Regions from separate parts of the Bradyrhizobium sp. LeoA1Lang genome, predicted to be linked through region 2. Evidence: predicted binding sites of a transcription regulator. Region 2 holds the regulator's gene; each other region holds the start of a gene.
What was found. Region 2 encodes LexA, which represses DNA repair genes until DNA is damaged. Its sites were predicted from a motif close to TGTTCNNNNTGTGTTCNG; they were not measured.

Region 1: a site for LexA is predicted at 2,624-2,641, ahead of ACZYOF_RS30665 (ribonuclease T2 family protein). Genes of this name have one in related genera too.
Region 3: a site for LexA is predicted at 2,215-2,232, ahead of ACZYOF_RS17250 (PA0069 family radical SAM protein). Genes of this name have one in related genera too.
Region 4: a site for LexA is predicted at 1,443-1,460, ahead of ACZYOF_RS36995 (ImuA family protein). Genes of this name have one in related genera too.

The regions. Positions count from the first base shown of each region.
Region 1 covers NZ_JBVAPG010000117.1:21,940-26,055, forward strand. The annotation lists gene ACZYOF_RS30650 (outer membrane protein) at 1-117, shown strand, start outside; gene ACZYOF_RS30655 (cold-shock protein) at 397-612, opposite strand; gene ACZYOF_RS30660 (23S rRNA (adenine(2030)-N(6))-methyltransferase RlmJ) at 872-1,732, opposite strand; gene ACZYOF_RS30665 (ribonuclease T2 family protein) at 1,896-2,579, opposite strand; gene ACZYOF_RS30670 (hypothetical protein) at 2,698-3,168, opposite strand; gene ACZYOF_RS30675 (hypothetical protein) at 3,339-3,629, shown strand; gene ACZYOF_RS30680 (DUF3617 domain-containing protein) at 3,656-4,116, shown strand, end outside.
Region 2 covers NZ_JBVAPG010000033.1:953-5,068, reverse strand. The annotation lists gene ACZYOF_RS13965 (ComEC/Rec2 family competence protein) at 1-920, shown strand, start outside; gene ACZYOF_RS13960 (hypothetical protein) at 930-1,115, opposite strand; gene ACZYOF_RS13955 (hypothetical protein) at 1,302-1,727, opposite strand; gene lexA (transcriptional repressor LexA) at 2,021-2,722, opposite strand; gene ACZYOF_RS13945 (molybdopterin molybdotransferase MoeA) at 2,927-4,116, opposite strand, start outside.
Region 3 covers NZ_JBVAPG010000045.1:25,309-29,424, forward strand. The annotation lists gene ACZYOF_RS17245 (ribonuclease HII) at 44-811, opposite strand; gene ACZYOF_RS17250 (PA0069 family radical SAM protein) at 1,030-2,193, opposite strand; gene ACZYOF_RS17255 (glycosyltransferase) at 2,357-2,938, shown strand; gene ACZYOF_RS17260 (bifunctional helix-turn-helix transcriptional regulator/GNAT family N-acetyltransferase) at 3,144-4,067, shown strand.
Region 4 covers NZ_JBVAPG010000186.1:7,210-11,325, reverse strand. The annotation lists gene ACZYOF_RS37000 (UdgX family uracil-DNA binding protein) at 1-1,309, opposite strand, end outside; gene ACZYOF_RS36995 (ImuA family protein) at 1,529-2,320, shown strand; gene ACZYOF_RS36990 (Y-family DNA polymerase) at 2,214-3,851, shown strand; gene ACZYOF_RS36985 (error-prone DNA polymerase) at 3,848-4,116, shown strand, end outside.

The DNA of each region.
Region 1 (4,116 bases), on a different contig from region 2:
AGCGCCAAGCTCGAATATCTCTATGTCGATCTCGCCAGCAGCAACTTCATCATCACCGGCGCATCGAACGGCTACCATTTCGGCGTCATCCGTGCCGGCGTGAACTATCACTTCTAAAGCGTGATGACTTTTCTTCGAATCGTCATCCCGCTTTAGCTCTTTGTTTGAGCATGATCTTTTTCGGAAAACCGGTGCCCACTTTTCCGGATCATGCTCTAGCCAATCACTTCGAAGAATAAGAAAACGATCGACAACAACCTTCCGGCCGTCGCAGGCGGCCGGAATTTTTTTATGCCGAGCCGACGCGCAAGATCACGCGCATGCCTATGCGAGCGGGACGCCGCCCGGCAAATCCTTACCCGAGACTTCAGTCCGCTTCAGCGTGAGCGCGAAAGCTCACGATGAAATCACCAGATTGACCGCCTTGGGGCCTTTGCCCTTCTTGTCTGGTTCGACGTCGAACGTAATACGCTGTCCTTCGGTCAAATCCTTTAGTCCTGCGCGCTCGACAGCGGTGATGTGAACGAACACATCGCGGCCGCCGTCGTCAGGCTTGATGAAGCCGTAGCCGCGCTCTCCATTGAAGAATTTGACTGTCCCAGTCATGGCCATCGGGAAACTCCTCCCCCGCATTGCACCGCCGCTACGCGTAACTCACGTAGCGGGTGACCGGACATTCGCTGCCGGAAGCTTGGCCACCTCAGCGGACCCGTGTCACGCCACCGACCCGCCTGGATTTTTCTTCGGCCTTGTCACTCCGCCGCAACCATTCGCGGAAGCGGAACGTAAAGCCAGTCCTAACGTGACAAGCATAATACGGTTCCGGGCAAGTTGCCTATGGTCGAGTGGGAGTTTTCAGCAACGGCTTTGGTTAAGGTTTGGGCGTCTCCAGCCTGAATCGGCCGGCGCCGCCTTGGCCCAAGGGCTTTTCGAGCTCGGGCAGTATGATTCTGAGTTCGCCGGCAAGCGTCCAGGGCGGATTGACGATCAAAAGCCCGGTCGAGACCAGGCCGCTATCGGCTTCGCGGGGCGCGACGCTGAATTCGAGTCGCAGGCATTTGCCGGCCGGTGTGCTCTTGCCTGTCTCGGACGCGACATGCCGCGCAAGATCGTCGGTCACGCGACGGCTTTTGACCGGATACCACAGCAGATAGCTGCCGGTCGGCCATTTGGCGAACGCCTCGGAAAAGCCTTGCGCCAGCCGCTCGAACTCGTCCTTGGCCTCAAAAGGCGGATCGATCAGGACCACGCCGCGCCTTTCTTTCGGCGGGACGAAGGCCGGCAGCGCGGTCCAGCCATCGAGGTCGACCACCCGCGCCTGGGCGTCGCGGCGCAGCGCGTCGATCAGGCGTTTGCGCGCCTCAGGCGCGAGTTCACAGGCGGTGAGGCGATCCTGCGGCCTGAGCAGCGCCCGCGCGATCAGGGGCGAGCCCGGATAGGCCTTCAGTTCGCCCGGCGGGCTGAAAGCTCTCACAATGTCGAGATAAGGCAGTACCAGCGGCAGCGCTTCGTTCGAGAATCGCGCCTGCATCACCCGCGCGATTCCGGTCAGCCATTCGCCGCCGCGCCGCGCCTCGTCGGAGGTGAGATCATAGAGGCCGGCGCCGGCATGGGTGTCGATGACGCGGAGCGCCGCCGGCTTTTCCTGCAGATAGAGCAGGATTCGCACCAGCACGATGTGCTTGATGACGTCGGCAAAGCCGCCGGCGTGAAAGGCGTGACGGTAGTTCATGCCTGACGGTTACGACATCGCGCAGATGAAAGTAACCCAGCTCATGTTGGGCAAGTTGAAAGCACCGAACTTGGATGCGCAGCTTCACGTCGGAGATTCTCGAAATTCCCGATGCACAAACTGCATATTTGAGGTCTGGTCCTTCGGACTGGAATGACGAAGCCTAGCCACCCCGGATCGGCGGCATCACCACCTGGTCTCGGCGGCAGGCGCGGCGGTCGGTTTCCTCGCAGGCGCGGAACTGCATGTCCTTGCTCATGCAGATCCTGACCTCGCTGAGCCGCTTGCTGTCGCAGGTCACCGAGATTGCCGAACTGCTGAGGCCCGGATTGGACTTGATGAAGGCCTCTTCGATCTCGCCGGGTGCGACCGTCTTCGGCTCCGATAGTTGCAGGAATTCCTCAGGAATCTTCACCGCGGCGCGGGCCTTGCGGATGCTCTCGAAATAGGTGCGTGCCGAGAGGCCGGAGCAGGTGCCGTGCTTGTCCCATTCGTTGTAGATCAGCCCGGGCGCCGGCATCAGGTCGAGCATCGAGGTCATGACGTTGCGGGCGAGGCGTGGAGCGGGCCGCTGGCAATATTCCGGAAAGCCGCGCTCATATTGCGGCCAGAGGCCATGCACGACGAAGGAGTAGGGGCGTCCGCCGCATTGGACCTGCGCTCGCCTGCCATCGCCGCGCTCGGAGGCGGCTTCGCAGAACGACGGCGACCAGGACAGCGCAAGCACGTAGAAATCGAACTCGCCCGGCGCGTTTTGCCGGCGGTCCTGGGCACCGACCGGGCCGGTCACGGTTAAAAACGCAAGGACGGAAATCAGCAGCCGGGAAACCAAGGCCAATCGAAACATCAAGCACCCCTCACACTCGACCGCTGGCGAGCCTAGCAGGGAGATGGAACATTTCAAGAACAAAGTGTGGTGCGACGCATTGCTTGATTAACAAGCGCCGCCACGCCAGCCCTAAGGATCAGGGCCGGGCCGACTTGCAGGCGGGATTATAGGCCCAGTTGCGGTCCAGTCCGACCACGCACCATTCGACGCCCTGGCCGATGCTGGCAAAGCCGCCGTCCTCGATGATCGAGAAATGCACGGTGCGCACCTTGCCGTCGCTCAACATCGCGTCGCCCGAGCAATAGCGGCGCGGGATGTTGTCGGACTGCCAGGGACGGAAAGCAGTCTCATGGATCCGCGAATAGCCGGTGATCACCAGCGGGGAATTCCAGAACTGGCCCTCTTTTTCCTGGAACTGAGACGCAATGGTCGGCAGCGCTGCCTCGCAGGGGGCCACCCGTCCTTCATAGCTCGGCCCGAACAGCCAGAAGTTCAGCTCGAGCGGATTGGCGGCGTGCGCGGTCTGGGCGGACGCCAACAGGCCAAATAGCAGGCCGAATGCGGCGCAGAGGCCAGTTTTGGTCAAGGAACGAACAGAGTTGCACATGAGAATCCGCCGGATATCCAACGCGCGGGACGGTGCCGCGAAGCCCGGGCAAGGTCAAGTGCAACGCGGCAACACTGGCGGAGAACTCCGCAAATCTCCGGCCCACGATTCTTTTCACCGTCGCCGGCGCACTTTATGGTGTCGCCCAAGGATTTAAGGAGAGGTCTGCGATGCGAAGGATTCTGGCCGCTGGCATGGTTGCCGCAGGTGCAATGCTGGCCGTTGCACCGGCCCAGGCCGACTGGGTGCCCCCGTTCAAGGGCAACGATACCGGCGGCATTATCGCCTATTCGCTGGCAAGGCAGGCCGATGCCCGCCAGCTCGCGGTCGATCACTGCGCTTCCTACGGCAAGGTGGTGAAATTCCTCGCGGTGCAGCCCTATGAGGGTGGCTACGTCTCCTTCTCCTGCCGCTGGGTGCCTTGGAGCGCCGCCGAGCGGCCGCTGCGCACGCTTTATTGATCGCCGCCCGTTACCGGCATCGCCGCATGACACGACATTTCGTTCTGCTCGGATCGGCCATAGGCCTGGCTGCGCTGCTGCCGGGCGTGGCCGGCGCCGTCGATCTCCCTGTTCGCAAGGCGGGCCTGTGGGAGATGAAGATCGTGCGTACGGGCTCGACCATGCCCGAAATGACGATGCAGCATTGCACCGACGAGACCACCGACAAAGACATGAGCACGGCGGTCTCGCCGATGGCGAAGGATATCTGCTCCAAGCAGGATATCCAGAAGACGGCGACCGGCTATGTCAGCGATTCCGTGTGCGGCGTCGCCGGCGTCACGGTGACCTCGCATGCCGAGATCACCGGCGATTTCAACTCCGCCTACACCGTGAAGACGACCTCGCACGCCGATCGCGGCTCCGCCGGTGCGGCGCGCGATACCACCGGCACCATCGAGGCCAAATGGCTCGGTCCCTGCAAGGCGGATCAGAAGCCCGGCGACAT
Region 2 (4,116 bases):
TGGCGGGGCTGGCGACCACGCCCTATGCCGCTTTTCATTTCCACCGGGTGGCGCCCTTTGGCGTGCTCGCCAACCTCGCGGCGATGCCGGTGGTGTCGGCGTTGGTGATGCCGGCCGGCCTGCTTGGCCTGCTGGCGATGCCGTTCGGTTTCGACGGTGTGTTCTGGGCGATCATGGGCACTGGAATCGATTGGATGATCGTGGTCGCGCAGGGAGTCGCCGCGCTGCCGGGCGCGGTCGGCCACGTCAGTGCGTTCGGGATCGGCCCGCTGATCGCCGCGAGCCTGGGCGTCATCCTGCTCGGGCTGTTGCGCACGCCGCTGCGCTTCGTCGGCGCGGCCGTGCTTCTCATTGCGGTGGTCTGGGCGGTGGGGGCGCCGCAACCGGACATCCTGATTTCCGGCGACGGCCGCAATGTCGCCGTCCGCGGCGGTGACGGGCGGCTGCACCTGATGCGGACTGCGAAGGATGCGTTTCTCGCCAAGGAGTGGCTGGCCGCGGATGCCGATGCCCGCACCGCGGGCGATTCGTCGCTGACCGAGGGCGTGTCCTGCGATGAGAGCGGCTGCGTGACCTCTGCGGCCGGTGGCGCGTTCATCGCGCTCACCCAGCGATCCGAGGCGCTCGCGGACGATTGCGAGCGGGCGGTGCTGATCGTGACCGCACGGCCGGTGCCGCCAGGCTGCGCGGCGGCGGTCATCGATGCCGAGCGGCTGCGGCGGCAGGGCGGGCTGGCGCTAAGGCGGAACCGGAACGGCTTCGTCATCGACGCGGTCAGGCCCGCCGGCCTCGACCGGCCGTGGTCGCCTGCGATGTCAGGCGAAGGCGAGGTCGAGACCACGATCCGGATCCAGGGGGCACCCGTGCCGCGCGCCATCGATGCGACCCCGTCCGAATCCGACCTGCAGTCGGAAGACTGAGCGCCCCGTTCAATCTCCGCCGGCGTTGGCCGCTAGCTCGAAGGCGCCGAGCCGAAACTCATCCGGGCCGCCCGAATGCGACGGCATTTGCACAAGCGTGAAGGTCGCATCCGGAAATCGCTCCCAGATCGCGAGATCTTCCGCTGCGACGGTGAGCCAGCCGAACCTGAACATGTATCGGCCGGGCTCAGCCACTCGTCCGGCTCTTTGCCACGTGATCTTGGTGACCACCGATCACGCCCCCTTGGCGAATAAAGCGTCCGTTCAACACAAAATCACATGCGCCCCCGGATGACCTCCGGGGCCGCTCAAAACACTTTGCTTTTCACTCGCGGCAACGCTCCGCCGGCCGAGACCGGCGGCGCACGCTGCCGGAAGCTGTCAGCCGATGAACAGCGGGTTCGGCGCGGGGCGCTGCTCGACCGCCTTCGGTGCCGGCTCTGCAACATGATGCGTCACTGGCAATTGCAGCACGGTCGCCCGCTGCCCTTCGCAGAGCTGGGTCACCAGCACATGGCTGCCATCGGGGAATTCGATCGCGTCGTGATGACGATCCCGAATATGCGGATCGATCTGGTTGAACTTGCCGACACGGAAGCCGGTCGTCTTGGTCCAGATCCAGCGATTGTCGTAACGGACGTTATCGGCGAACGCGAGTTCGGTCCCGGGAAGCATGCAGACTGCGACCGTCGGATCGCTTTCCGAAGCGAAGCCGCGGGTCGAGGTGCCGCGGAAGGTGGTGGTGATAAGCGTCTCTCCAACCTGGGCGGGACGCGTCGCCACGGCGTGCAGGCTATAGTCACACATCGGATTGCTCCTCATTCGAGATAGCCGACCCGGGCCTGGGAGAGGCGCAGGCCTCTATCAGAGTGGACGATAACTAATAAGCCTCTGCTCCGTTCTTGGCATTTGTACGGCCCGCGCCCTCTCACCGTTCACAAACACGATAGCGAGGCGCCGCCGCACATCTCCTTGCACCGAGAGTGCCCCGGCGAACTTACCGGGGGCCTTATTCTAATCATTCTAAGCAGCTCTTGTCAGTGTCCTTGAGGGCAGAGCACCCACCAAAGTACCGGACGAGCTGCTGCGTCGCCGGCCGCTCAGTACTTGCGATAAAGCCCGATCAGCTTGCCCTGGATCCGCACCCGGTTCGGCGGCAGGATGCGGACTTCGTAAGCCGCATTGGCAGGCTCAAGCGCGATTGACGCGCCGCGGCGACGGAAGCGCTTCAGCGTCGCTTCCTCCTCATCGATCAGCGCCACCACTATGTCGCCGGTGTTGGCGGTGTCGTTGCGCTGGATCAGCGCCATGTCGCCGTCGAGGATGCCGGCCTCCACCATGGAATCGCCGCGCACCTCGAGCGCATAATGCTCGCCGGAGCCGAGCATGTCGGGCGGCACGCTGATGGTGTGGCTGCGGGTCTGCAGCGCCTCGATCGGCGTACCCGCCGCGATCCGGCCCATCACGGGAACAGCAACGGGACGGTTGCCATCGTCCTCGGCCACGGCCGCGCTGGTCGTGCGCTTGCCGAGCGTGCCCTCAATGACGCTCGGCGTGAAGCCGCGGCGGCCGTTGCCGGCGGCCGAGAGCTCAGGCAGTTTGATCACCTCGATCGCGCGGGCGCGGTTCGGCAGGCGGCGGATGAAGCCCCGTTCCTCTAGCGCCGTGATCAGGCGGTGGATGCCGGACTTCGAGCGCAGGTCGAGTGCGTCCTTCATCTCGTCGAAGGAAGGAGGCACGCCGGCCTCTTTCAGCCGTTCGTTGATGAAACGCAGAAGTTCATACTGTTTGCGCGTAAGCATCGCGAGCATTCCCCCGGTTGGTAGCGTCGTTCGATCCGAGACTTGTGAAGAGCTGATCTCGGGAGTCACGCACTCCCATTCGTAGACAGCGAGTTTCGAAACAAATCATGAACGGACACTATATGTTCGATATGTGTTCCGCAACCACTTAATTTCTGGTGAACGCGATCAGAGATGCTGCTCCAGTAGGTGCTGGTCGCGGCGTCATTCAGGCAATCGGAGAATGTCGCAAGACGCGCCTTTTGCGGCAGCCGGCGCGAATGGCGGACGGATCACAAGTGCCTGCGCCGCAGTGAGATTCCCAAGCAGCGAACTGTCCTGCTTGGTGACTGGCGTTGCGATCAGCGTGCCGTCGTCGCGCTCTTCGAGAAGCGCGCGGAGATAATCTTCGCGCTGATCATTGGGAGCGAGATCGCGGCCGAGCAGGGCGCTTTCCATGACGTGATGAATCGCCGAGCGGCCGAGGAGGGCACGAATCAACGGCACCAGGAACAGGTAGGCGCAGACATAGGACGACACCGGATTGCCGGGCAGGCCGATCACCCGCATCGCACCGAGTCGGCCATGCATCATCGGCTTGCCGGGCCGCATCGCTATCTTCCAGAACGCCATGGTGACGCCCTCGGCCTCGAGCGACGGCTTTACGAGGTCGTGGTCGCCGACCGAGGCGCCGCCGGTGGTGATGAGGATGTCGGCGCCCGCGGCATGCGCGCGGCGGATGCCCTCGGTGGTGGCGGCAACCGTGTCGGCGGCGACCCCCAGATCGATCGCTTCAGCGCCTTCCGCGCGCGCCAGCGCCCGCAGCGCATAGCCGTTGGAATAGACGATCTGGCCCGGGCCCGGAGAGGTGCCCGGCATCACCAGTTCGTCGCCGGTCGCGAGCACGGCCACCTTCGGCCGGCGCCGCACGGGAAGTTCCGGATAGTTCATCGACGCCGCCGCCAGCGACAGCGCGCGGTCGGTCAGCCGGCTTCCGCGCCTGAGCAGCACGTCGCCTTCACGGAAATCGACGCCGGCGGGACGGATATGCCGCCCGGCGATGGCAGCTTCGGTGATGGTGATGTGATCGCCATCGACCCGGGTGTCTTCCTGGATCACGACGGCATCGGCGCCGGCGGGAATGACGCCGCCGGTGAAGATCCGTGCCGCTTCCCGCGGACCAAGTTCCCGATCGAACGGCCGGCCCGCGGCGACTTCGCCGATCACCTTCAGCCGCGCGCTGAGATCGGCGGCATCGGCGGATCGCACCGCATAGCCATCCATCGCCGACATCGCCAGTGGCGGCTGAGTACGCTTTGCTGCGACGTCACGGGCGAGCGTGCGGTGATAGGCGGCATCGAGCGCGACCATCTCTTCCGGCAATGGTTCCGCGCCGGCGAGGACCGCGGCTAGCG
Region 3 (4,116 bases), on a different contig from region 2:
CCGGGCGATGACGGGCTGAGAGCAACTTAGGTTCCGACGCGATCTAGATCGCGGCGGTCGCCTCGGCCTCGATTGTCGGGTCCACCGTCTCGACCGTCGGGTCCACCGTGAAGAGATCGGGCTCGATCGTTTCCGGGAAATGCTTCTGCCGGGCGGCGATCACGGGCGCAAAGAAGCTGCGGTGATGCGCGCTCGGCCCCAAGCGATCCAGCGCCTCCAGATGTTCCGGCACCGCATAGCCCTTGTGCTGCTCGAAGCCATAGCCGGGGCAATCCATCGCCAGCGCGCACATCAGCCGGTCGCGCGTCACCTTGGCGATGATGGAGGCGGCCGCGATCGACATCACGATGCCGTCACCGCCGATTACGGCCTCGCAATCGCAGGTGACGGCGACCTTGTCGCGGCCGTCGACGAAGACATGCTTGGGCTGCTCGGGCAGCGCCTGCACCGCGCGCGCCAGCGCCCAGAGCGAGGCGCGCAGAATATTGTCGCGATCGATTCGCGCGGGCGAGGCGAAGGCGACAGCGAAGGCTGACGTCGCGCAGATCTGCTCGAACAGCTCTTCCCGCCGTTCCGCCGTCAGCCGCTTCGAATCATCGATGCCTTTTGGAATGCGTTTCGGGTCGAGCACCACGGCCGCGGCCACGACGGGACCGGCCAGCGGGCCGCGCCCGGCCTCGTCGCAGCCGGCAATCGGCCACACGCCGCGCTTGATCAGCGCACGCTCGCGCCGAAAGCTCGGCGGCGTCACCGCGATCACGCCCTTCGCCGGTTTGACAGGCTTTTTCTTCTCGGACTTATCCCGAATCATGGGCGCGACTGTGCTGAAGCAGCCGCACCTGCGCAACCGGGAACCCGGCGCTCGTCCCCATTATTCAGCATTCCCCGGTCTTTGCGAGCGCAGCGAAGCAATCCACCTCTCCGCTTGCGGAGGCATGGATTGCTTCGTCGCGGAGCCTGTCATCGGGCCCGCCAGATGCGGGACCCGTTGACTCCTCGCAATGACGGAGAGGGACGCAATGACGCCTCTCAGAACAGGCTCAGTTGCTCGCCGCTTTGCTTCGGCCTGACGAAATGGTCGGTCGTCAGCTTCGAGCGACGCTTGTTCAGGCCGAGCTTCTCGCAGGCGATCTCGAACCTGCGGCCGATCATCCAGGCCATCGGCCCGGTGCCCTTCATCCGCGTCCCCCACTGCGAGTCGTAGTCGCGCCCGCCGCGCATGTCGCGGATCAGGGTGAAGACGTGGCGGTAGCGATCGGGATAATTCGCGAGCAGCCATTCCCGGAACAGGTCGCGCACTTCCAGCGGCAGCCGCAGCAGCACGTAGCTTGCTTCCTTGGCGCCGGCATGCGCTGCGGCATCGAGGATGCGCTCGATCTCCGAATCGTTCAGCGCGGGGATCACGGGCGCGACCATCACGGTGGTGGGGATGCCGGCGTCCGAAAGCCGCTTGATCGTTTCCAGCCGCTTCGGTGGCGTCGAGGCGCGCGGCTCCATGGTGCGCGCCAATTTGGCATCGAGCGTCGTCACCGACAGTGCGACCTTGACCAGGTTGCGCTTTGCCATCCGCTGCAGGATGTCGATGTCACGCGCCACCAGTCCCGATTTGGTGACGATGCCGACCGGATGGCCGGCACGCTCCAGCACTTCGAGGATACCCCGCATGATCTTGTGTTCGCGCTCGATCGGCTGGTACGGATCGGTGTTGGTGCCGATCGCGATCATGCGCGGCTCATAGCCTGGCGTGGCCAGCTCCTTCTCGAGTAGCGCCGGCGCATCGGGTTTTGCCAAAAGCTTCGATTCGAAATCCAGTCCCGGCGACAGGCCCAGATAGGCGTGGGTCGGCCGCGCGAAGCAATAGACGCAGCCATGCTCGCAGCCTCGGTACGGATTGATCGAGCGGTCGAAGCCGATGTCGGGCGAGTCGTTGCGCGCGATGACCTTGCGCGAGGTGTCGAGCGAGACAGTGGTCTTGAACGGCGGCAGGTCTTCCAGGCTCTGCCAGCCGTCGTCGAACGTAACGCGCGCCTCGGCCTCGTAGCGGCCGCTCGCATTGGACTGCGCGCCTCGGCCGCGCCGCCGTTCGCGCTCGATCGCGACCGCGAGTTCGGGAAACGCGGAGGGCGCACCCGCCGGTGTGGAGGGCGCCGTCACCGGCGGGTGCTTGAGGGCATGAGAGGATGCTCGGCTCATGCTCTGAAGCTAGCATGTCGTGAGAACAAATCAAGAACACATTCGCGAAATTCCACAATGGCGCTGCCGCAAAAAACTGCACCCCTACGGCTGTTTTGATTGTGACAAGGTGATAACAATTTTCGAGCTTTCCACCCATTTCGAGCCAACGAAGCCGCTGTTGATGCTGAGCGTGATCATTCCAACCGAGGGCGACGAGCGGACCGCGGTGGCGACCCTTGCGGCGCTGGTTCCGGGTGCCGCGTCCGGAATCGTGAAAGAGGTGCTGCTGGTCGATCGCGCCAAGAACGGCGCCAAGTCCGACGTGATCGAACGCGTCGCCGATGTCGCCGGTTGCCGCTTCATGGCGTTCGACGGCACCCGCGCCGCAGCGCTGGCGGCCGGAGCCCGTCAGGCGCGCTCGCCCTGGCTGATGTTCCTGCATGCCGGCGCCGTGCTCGACAGCGGCTGGATCGAGGAGACCACCCAGTTCATCCAGGGGGTCGCGATGAGCGGCCGGCCGCGCGCCGGCATCTTCCGCTACGCCCGCTCGCCCTACGCCGACACCCGCCTGCGCGACAGCTTCAAGTTCGTCGCCCGCATGCTGACCGGCCCGACCGCCGAACAGGGCCTCCTGATTGCACGCGATCACTATGAGCAGCTCGGCGGCTACCGCCCGGATGCCCGCCGCTCCGAGGCGCGGCTATTGCGGCAGCTTGGCCGCTCCTCCCGCACCATGCTGCGCAGCCGGATCATCGTCGCGTAGGACGTTACGTTTCCCTCGTCATTCCGGGATGCGCCGAAGGCGCAGGCCCGGAATCCATCGGGCCGCACACCGTGCAGATGAATGGATTCTCTGATGTGCAATTGCACATCATAGCTCGCGCTTCGCGCGCCCCGGAATGACAGCGCCTTGATACTTGCCAAAGTCAAATAATTATTTGACAATAGCAACTATCGAGGTGCCCCCTATGTCAGAGCCGGATTCCGAAACCCAGGTCGCCGCGGTGCGGGCGTTCAACCGCTTCTACACCCGCAAGCTCGGCGTCCTCGACCAGCATCTGTTGAAAAGCCCGTTCTCGCTCAGCGAGGCGCGGGTGCTCTATGAGCTGGCCCATCGCGAGGAAATATCGGCGAAGGAGATCGGGACCGAGCTCGGGCTCGATCCCGGCTATCTCAGCCGCATCCTCCAGAAATTCGATGAGGACGGGCTTCTGACCCGAAGCCCCCTCGCCTCCGATCGCCGGCAATACCAGCTCGGCCTCACCGCAAAGGGGCGGCAGACCTTTGCCAGGATCAACCGCACCTCGCACGATGAGGTCGCATCGATGCTCGCGCGGTTTCCGCCGGACGATCGCGTCCGCCTGACAGGGGCGATGGGCACCATCGAGCGGCTGCTCGGCGAGGCCGCAGCCCCACGCGCGGTGCTGCGCGATCCGCGGCCGGGCGATATGGGCTGGGTGGCGCAGAGCCATGGCGCGCTCTATGCCAGCGAATACGGCTTCGATTCATCCTTCGAGGCATTGGTCGCCGAGATCGTCGCAAAATTCCTGACCTCGTTCGACGCCTCGCGCGAACGCTGCTGGATCGCCGATCTCGAGGGGATACCGGTCGGCTCGGTGTTCCTGGTCAGGCATTCCGACGACATCGCCAAGCTCAGGCTGCTCTTGATCGACCCGGCCGGGCGCGGCCAGGGGCTCGGCAAGCGGCTGGTTGGCGAATGCATCAGCTTCGCCAGGGCCTGCGGCTACCGCAAGATCACGCTGTGGACCCAGAGCATCCTGATCGCCGCGCGAAAAATCTATCAGGACGCAGGCTTCGTGCTGGTGAAAAGCGAGCCGCATCGCAGCTTCGGGCAGGACCTCGTCGGCGAGACCTGGGAGCGGGCGCTGTGAAGTTGACGCGTCGCGGTCCACCGCGGCGCGTCACCCCGGAACTTCTCGC
Region 4 (4,116 bases), on a different contig from region 2:
TCAGATCTTCGACAAAGCGTTGATATTCCCGCGCTTTCGCATCCTCATCGGGCAGCCGCAGCAGATAGGAGGGATGCACTGTCACCAGCGCCTTCACGTCGTCGTCGAGATCGATCAGCCGGCCGCGGTTTTTGCCGATCGGCGTGAGCTTGTTGAACACGCATTGGGCAGCGGTCGCGCCCATCGCCACCACCAGGTCCGGCTTGATCGAGGCGAGTTCCCGCTCATACCATTGGCGGCAGGCCTTGATCTCCGGCGTATTCGGCTTCTGGTGCAGGCGGATCTTGCCGCGCGGCACAAATTTGAAATGCTTCACCGCATTGGTGATGTAGACTTTCTTGCGGTCGATGCCGGCCTCTTCGAGCGCGCGGTCGAGCATCTGTCCGGCGGGACCGACGAAGGGCTTTCCGGCCAGATCTTCCTTGTCGCCCGGCTGCTCGCCGACCAGCATCACCTGCGCGCTTTGCGGGCCTTCGCCGAACACGGTCTGGGTCGCATGCTTATAGAGATGGCAGGCGCGGCAATCCGCGGCTTCTTCCCGCAGCGCACTCAGGCGGTCGGCGTGGCGGATCATGGCGGGTTCCGGTGGCGTGGCACTTTCGCTTGCGGGCTTAATCGTCGAAGCCTCGGGTGAGTTCCTCGATTGCTTCGCTGCCAGCCGTGCCGGGTTGAAGATCGTAGCGTAATGACGCTGCCAGATTTCCTCCAGCCGATTGCCTGCGGGCATCCCGGCCTCGCTGATGCCTGGCGTGATCGACACCGCATGTCCATCCCAATGCGCGCAGACATCTGATGTGAGGATCGACCAGGGCATGTCGGCAAAGCGGCTCGCGAAGAAGGGCGCGGCCAGTTCCACGACATGGTGCTGCGGCTCGAACCAGGCGACGAAATGCGATGTGTGCTCGCGCCCGATCTCGCGGAAGCGGATCGACGTCCGCATCCGCTGTGCCTCGTGATGCACGGCCTTCGCCATCGCATGGATACGCGCGACGTCGGGATCGTCAGCGACGTCGAGCAGGTCATGATCGCGGTGCAGGCGCCACAACAGGCGATAGAGCAGGGCGAAGCGCTCGGCGTCGCGATGCAGGATCGCGGTTTTCGCCAGCTCGACGAATTTGGCCGGCACGTTGAACGTGCTGTGCGGCGGCTCGAGCGGCGCTTCGCGGTCCAGCGCATCGAACGGTTTGACTTCGTTATCGTGTACCGTCCAGGTCACATTGTCAGGCGGCACCTCGTTCAGCACCAGCGCCCGTGCTGCCTTCCGCCAGCCGTCGAAATCAGTCTCGCTGTCGAGGATGATGTGGTGCATGGCACTTACTCTCCCTCCCGTGATGCCCGGGCTTGATCGGGCCATGAAGGCCCTCATAAATCCCATTGATTTCACTCAAGAATTTATCCCGTTACCAATCCGATTGACTCCTCCCGCGCAGTTGGCTTTATATTAGAACATACCATGAACAATTGGGCCAGCTTCTGGTTTCTCCCTTAAGCCAGCAGCGGCCCCGATATCTTCCTTAAGGAGCGGCGCATGACGAGCGCACGCCTGAGCACGCTTGCGTCCTTGCGCGGGCGCATTGAACGCATTGAGACATCCAATGAAGCGCATGCGCTGCAGCGGATCGCGCTGGGCCATGCCGGCGCCGATGCGATGCTCAAGGGCGGGCTTGCGAGAGCCGCGGTGCACGAAGTGTTTGCCGAGGGCCACCAGGGCGCTTCCGCCACCGGTTTCATCGCAGGCCTCGCCGGCCGTCTTGCCGCCCGAAAGCCGCTGGTCTGGGTGCGGCAGGATTTTTCCGAAATCGAATCCGGCGCACTGTCGATGAACGGCTTGTCCGAGCTCGGCCTCGATCCGCGCCTCCTCGTCACCGTGCGCGCCGCCGACATCGACAATGCGTTGCGCACCACGGCCGATGCGCTCGCCTGCGACGCGCTTGGTGCCGTCATCATGGAAGTCTGGGGCGATGCGCGGCAGCTCGATCTGGTCGCCAGCCGCAAGCTGACGCTCGCCTCGCAATCATCAGGCGTCCCCGCGCTGCTGCTGCGCCTGGCGGCAACGCCGCTTCCGTCCACCGCGGAAACCCGATGGATCGTGCGCGCGGCGCATTCGCCGCCGGGCGCCAGTTGGAGCGCGTGGGGCGCGCCTCTGTTCGATGCGCAGCTCGTTCGCAACCGTCATGGCCCGGTCGGGCGATGGATCATGGAATGGAAATGTGATGAGTGCCTTTTCAGCGAACCGTCGGCGTATCCTCAGCCTGTGGCTGCCGCGCCTGCCCATCGATCGGATCAAGCGGCAACTGGCCCGCACCGCCTCGCCAGTTGAAACGCGCAAGCTGTCTGAACTCCCTCTCCCGCAAGCGGGAGAGGTCGAAGTGCCGAGCGTTGTCGTCATCAAGGAGCACAACGCGCTGGTGATCCACTCCCTCGACGACATCGCCGCGCGAAGCGGCCTGTCGGCTGGCCTGCCATTGGCCAATGCCCGCGCGATCTGCCCGGAATTGACGGTCTATGATGCCGACGAGGTTGCCGATGCCAGGACGCTCAACGACATCGCCGACTGGTGCGACCGCTTCACACCTCTGGTGGCGCTCGATCCGCCCTCAGGTCTCTTCCTCGATATCACCGGCTGCGCCCATCTGTTCGGCGGCGAGCGTGCGATGCTGCAGATCGTCTGCGGCGCCCTCAGTCGGCGCGGCTTTGCCGTCAGCGGCGCGATCGCGGCTACCTCGGTCTGCGCCCGTACGCTGACGCGGCATTCGTCAGGCCGGATCATCGAGGATGGTGCGGAAGCCGAGGCGGTCGCCCCGTTGCCGATCTCGGCATTGGGGGCCGATGATGCGATCACGAAAGGTCTGCGCCGCGCCGGCTTGAAGACAATCGGCGACGTCGCCGCCCGCGCGCGCCATGAGATCGCGGCGCGTTTCGGCGCTGCCTTCACCACGCGGCTCGAGCATGCGCTGGGGCAGGGCGATGCGCCGATCAGCCCGCGCAAGCCATTGCCTGACTACATCGTCGAGAAGCGTTTTCCCGAGCCGATCACAACCGAGCCCATGATCGCGATGACGCTGCAGAACCTCGCCAGGATGCTGGTCCAGGCGATGGACAAGCAGGGCAAGGGCGCGCGGAAGCTGGAAGCAGGCTTCTTCCGCACCGACGGCGCGGTGCGCACGCTTGCCGTCGAGACCGGGCGTGCTGTGACCAAACCCGAAGTGATCGACCGCCTGTTCCGCGAACGGCTCGACGCACTCAACGATCCCCTCGATCCCGGCTTCGGCTTCGACCTGATCCGCCTGTCCGCTGGTCGTACCGAGATCGTGGTGCAGCAGCAGCGCGATCTCGACGCCCATGTCCATGACAATGACGAGCTTGCCGCGCTGATCGACCGCATCGCCGCCCGCATCGGGGGCAAGCGCGTGGTCGTGCACCTGCCGGAGGATACCCATATCCCCGAGCGCGCGGCGCTTGCCGCGCCCGCACAGCATCATCTGGCCGCGGCCTCGCAAGCCGCCTGGCCAGCGCGCGCCGAGGGCGAGCCGCCACTGCGTCCGCTGCGCCTGTTCGAAAAGCCGGAGCCGATCAAGGTGCCGTTCGCCACCGTGCCGGATGGACCGCCGCATCGCTTCACCTGGCGTCGCGCCACGCATCAGGTGGTGCGGGTCGAGGGTCCTGAGCGCATCGCCATGGAATGGTGGCAGCGGGACGGAAAAGTGCTGACGCGCGACTATTTCCGCGTCGAGGATGAACAGGGCCTGCGCTTCTGGATCTTTCGCGATGGCCTTTACGACAGCGAACTGATCGACGAAGACGGCAAGCCCGTTCCCGCCAACTGGTTCGTGCATGGGCTGTTCGCATGATGGAACCGGCGCTCGACTATGCCGAGATCGGCATATCAAGCAATTTCTCCTTCCTGCGCGGCGGATCGGATCCGCGCGCCTATGTGCATCAGGCGAGCATTCTCCGCATTCCCGTGATCGGGCTTGCCGATCACAACACGCTCGCCGGCGTGGTGCGCGCCTACAAGGAGCTCGAGAATTCAAAAGTAACGCACCCGCCCAAGCTCCTGATCGGTTCGCGCATCGTCTTCATGGACGGCACGCCTGATATTCTGGTCTATCCGCG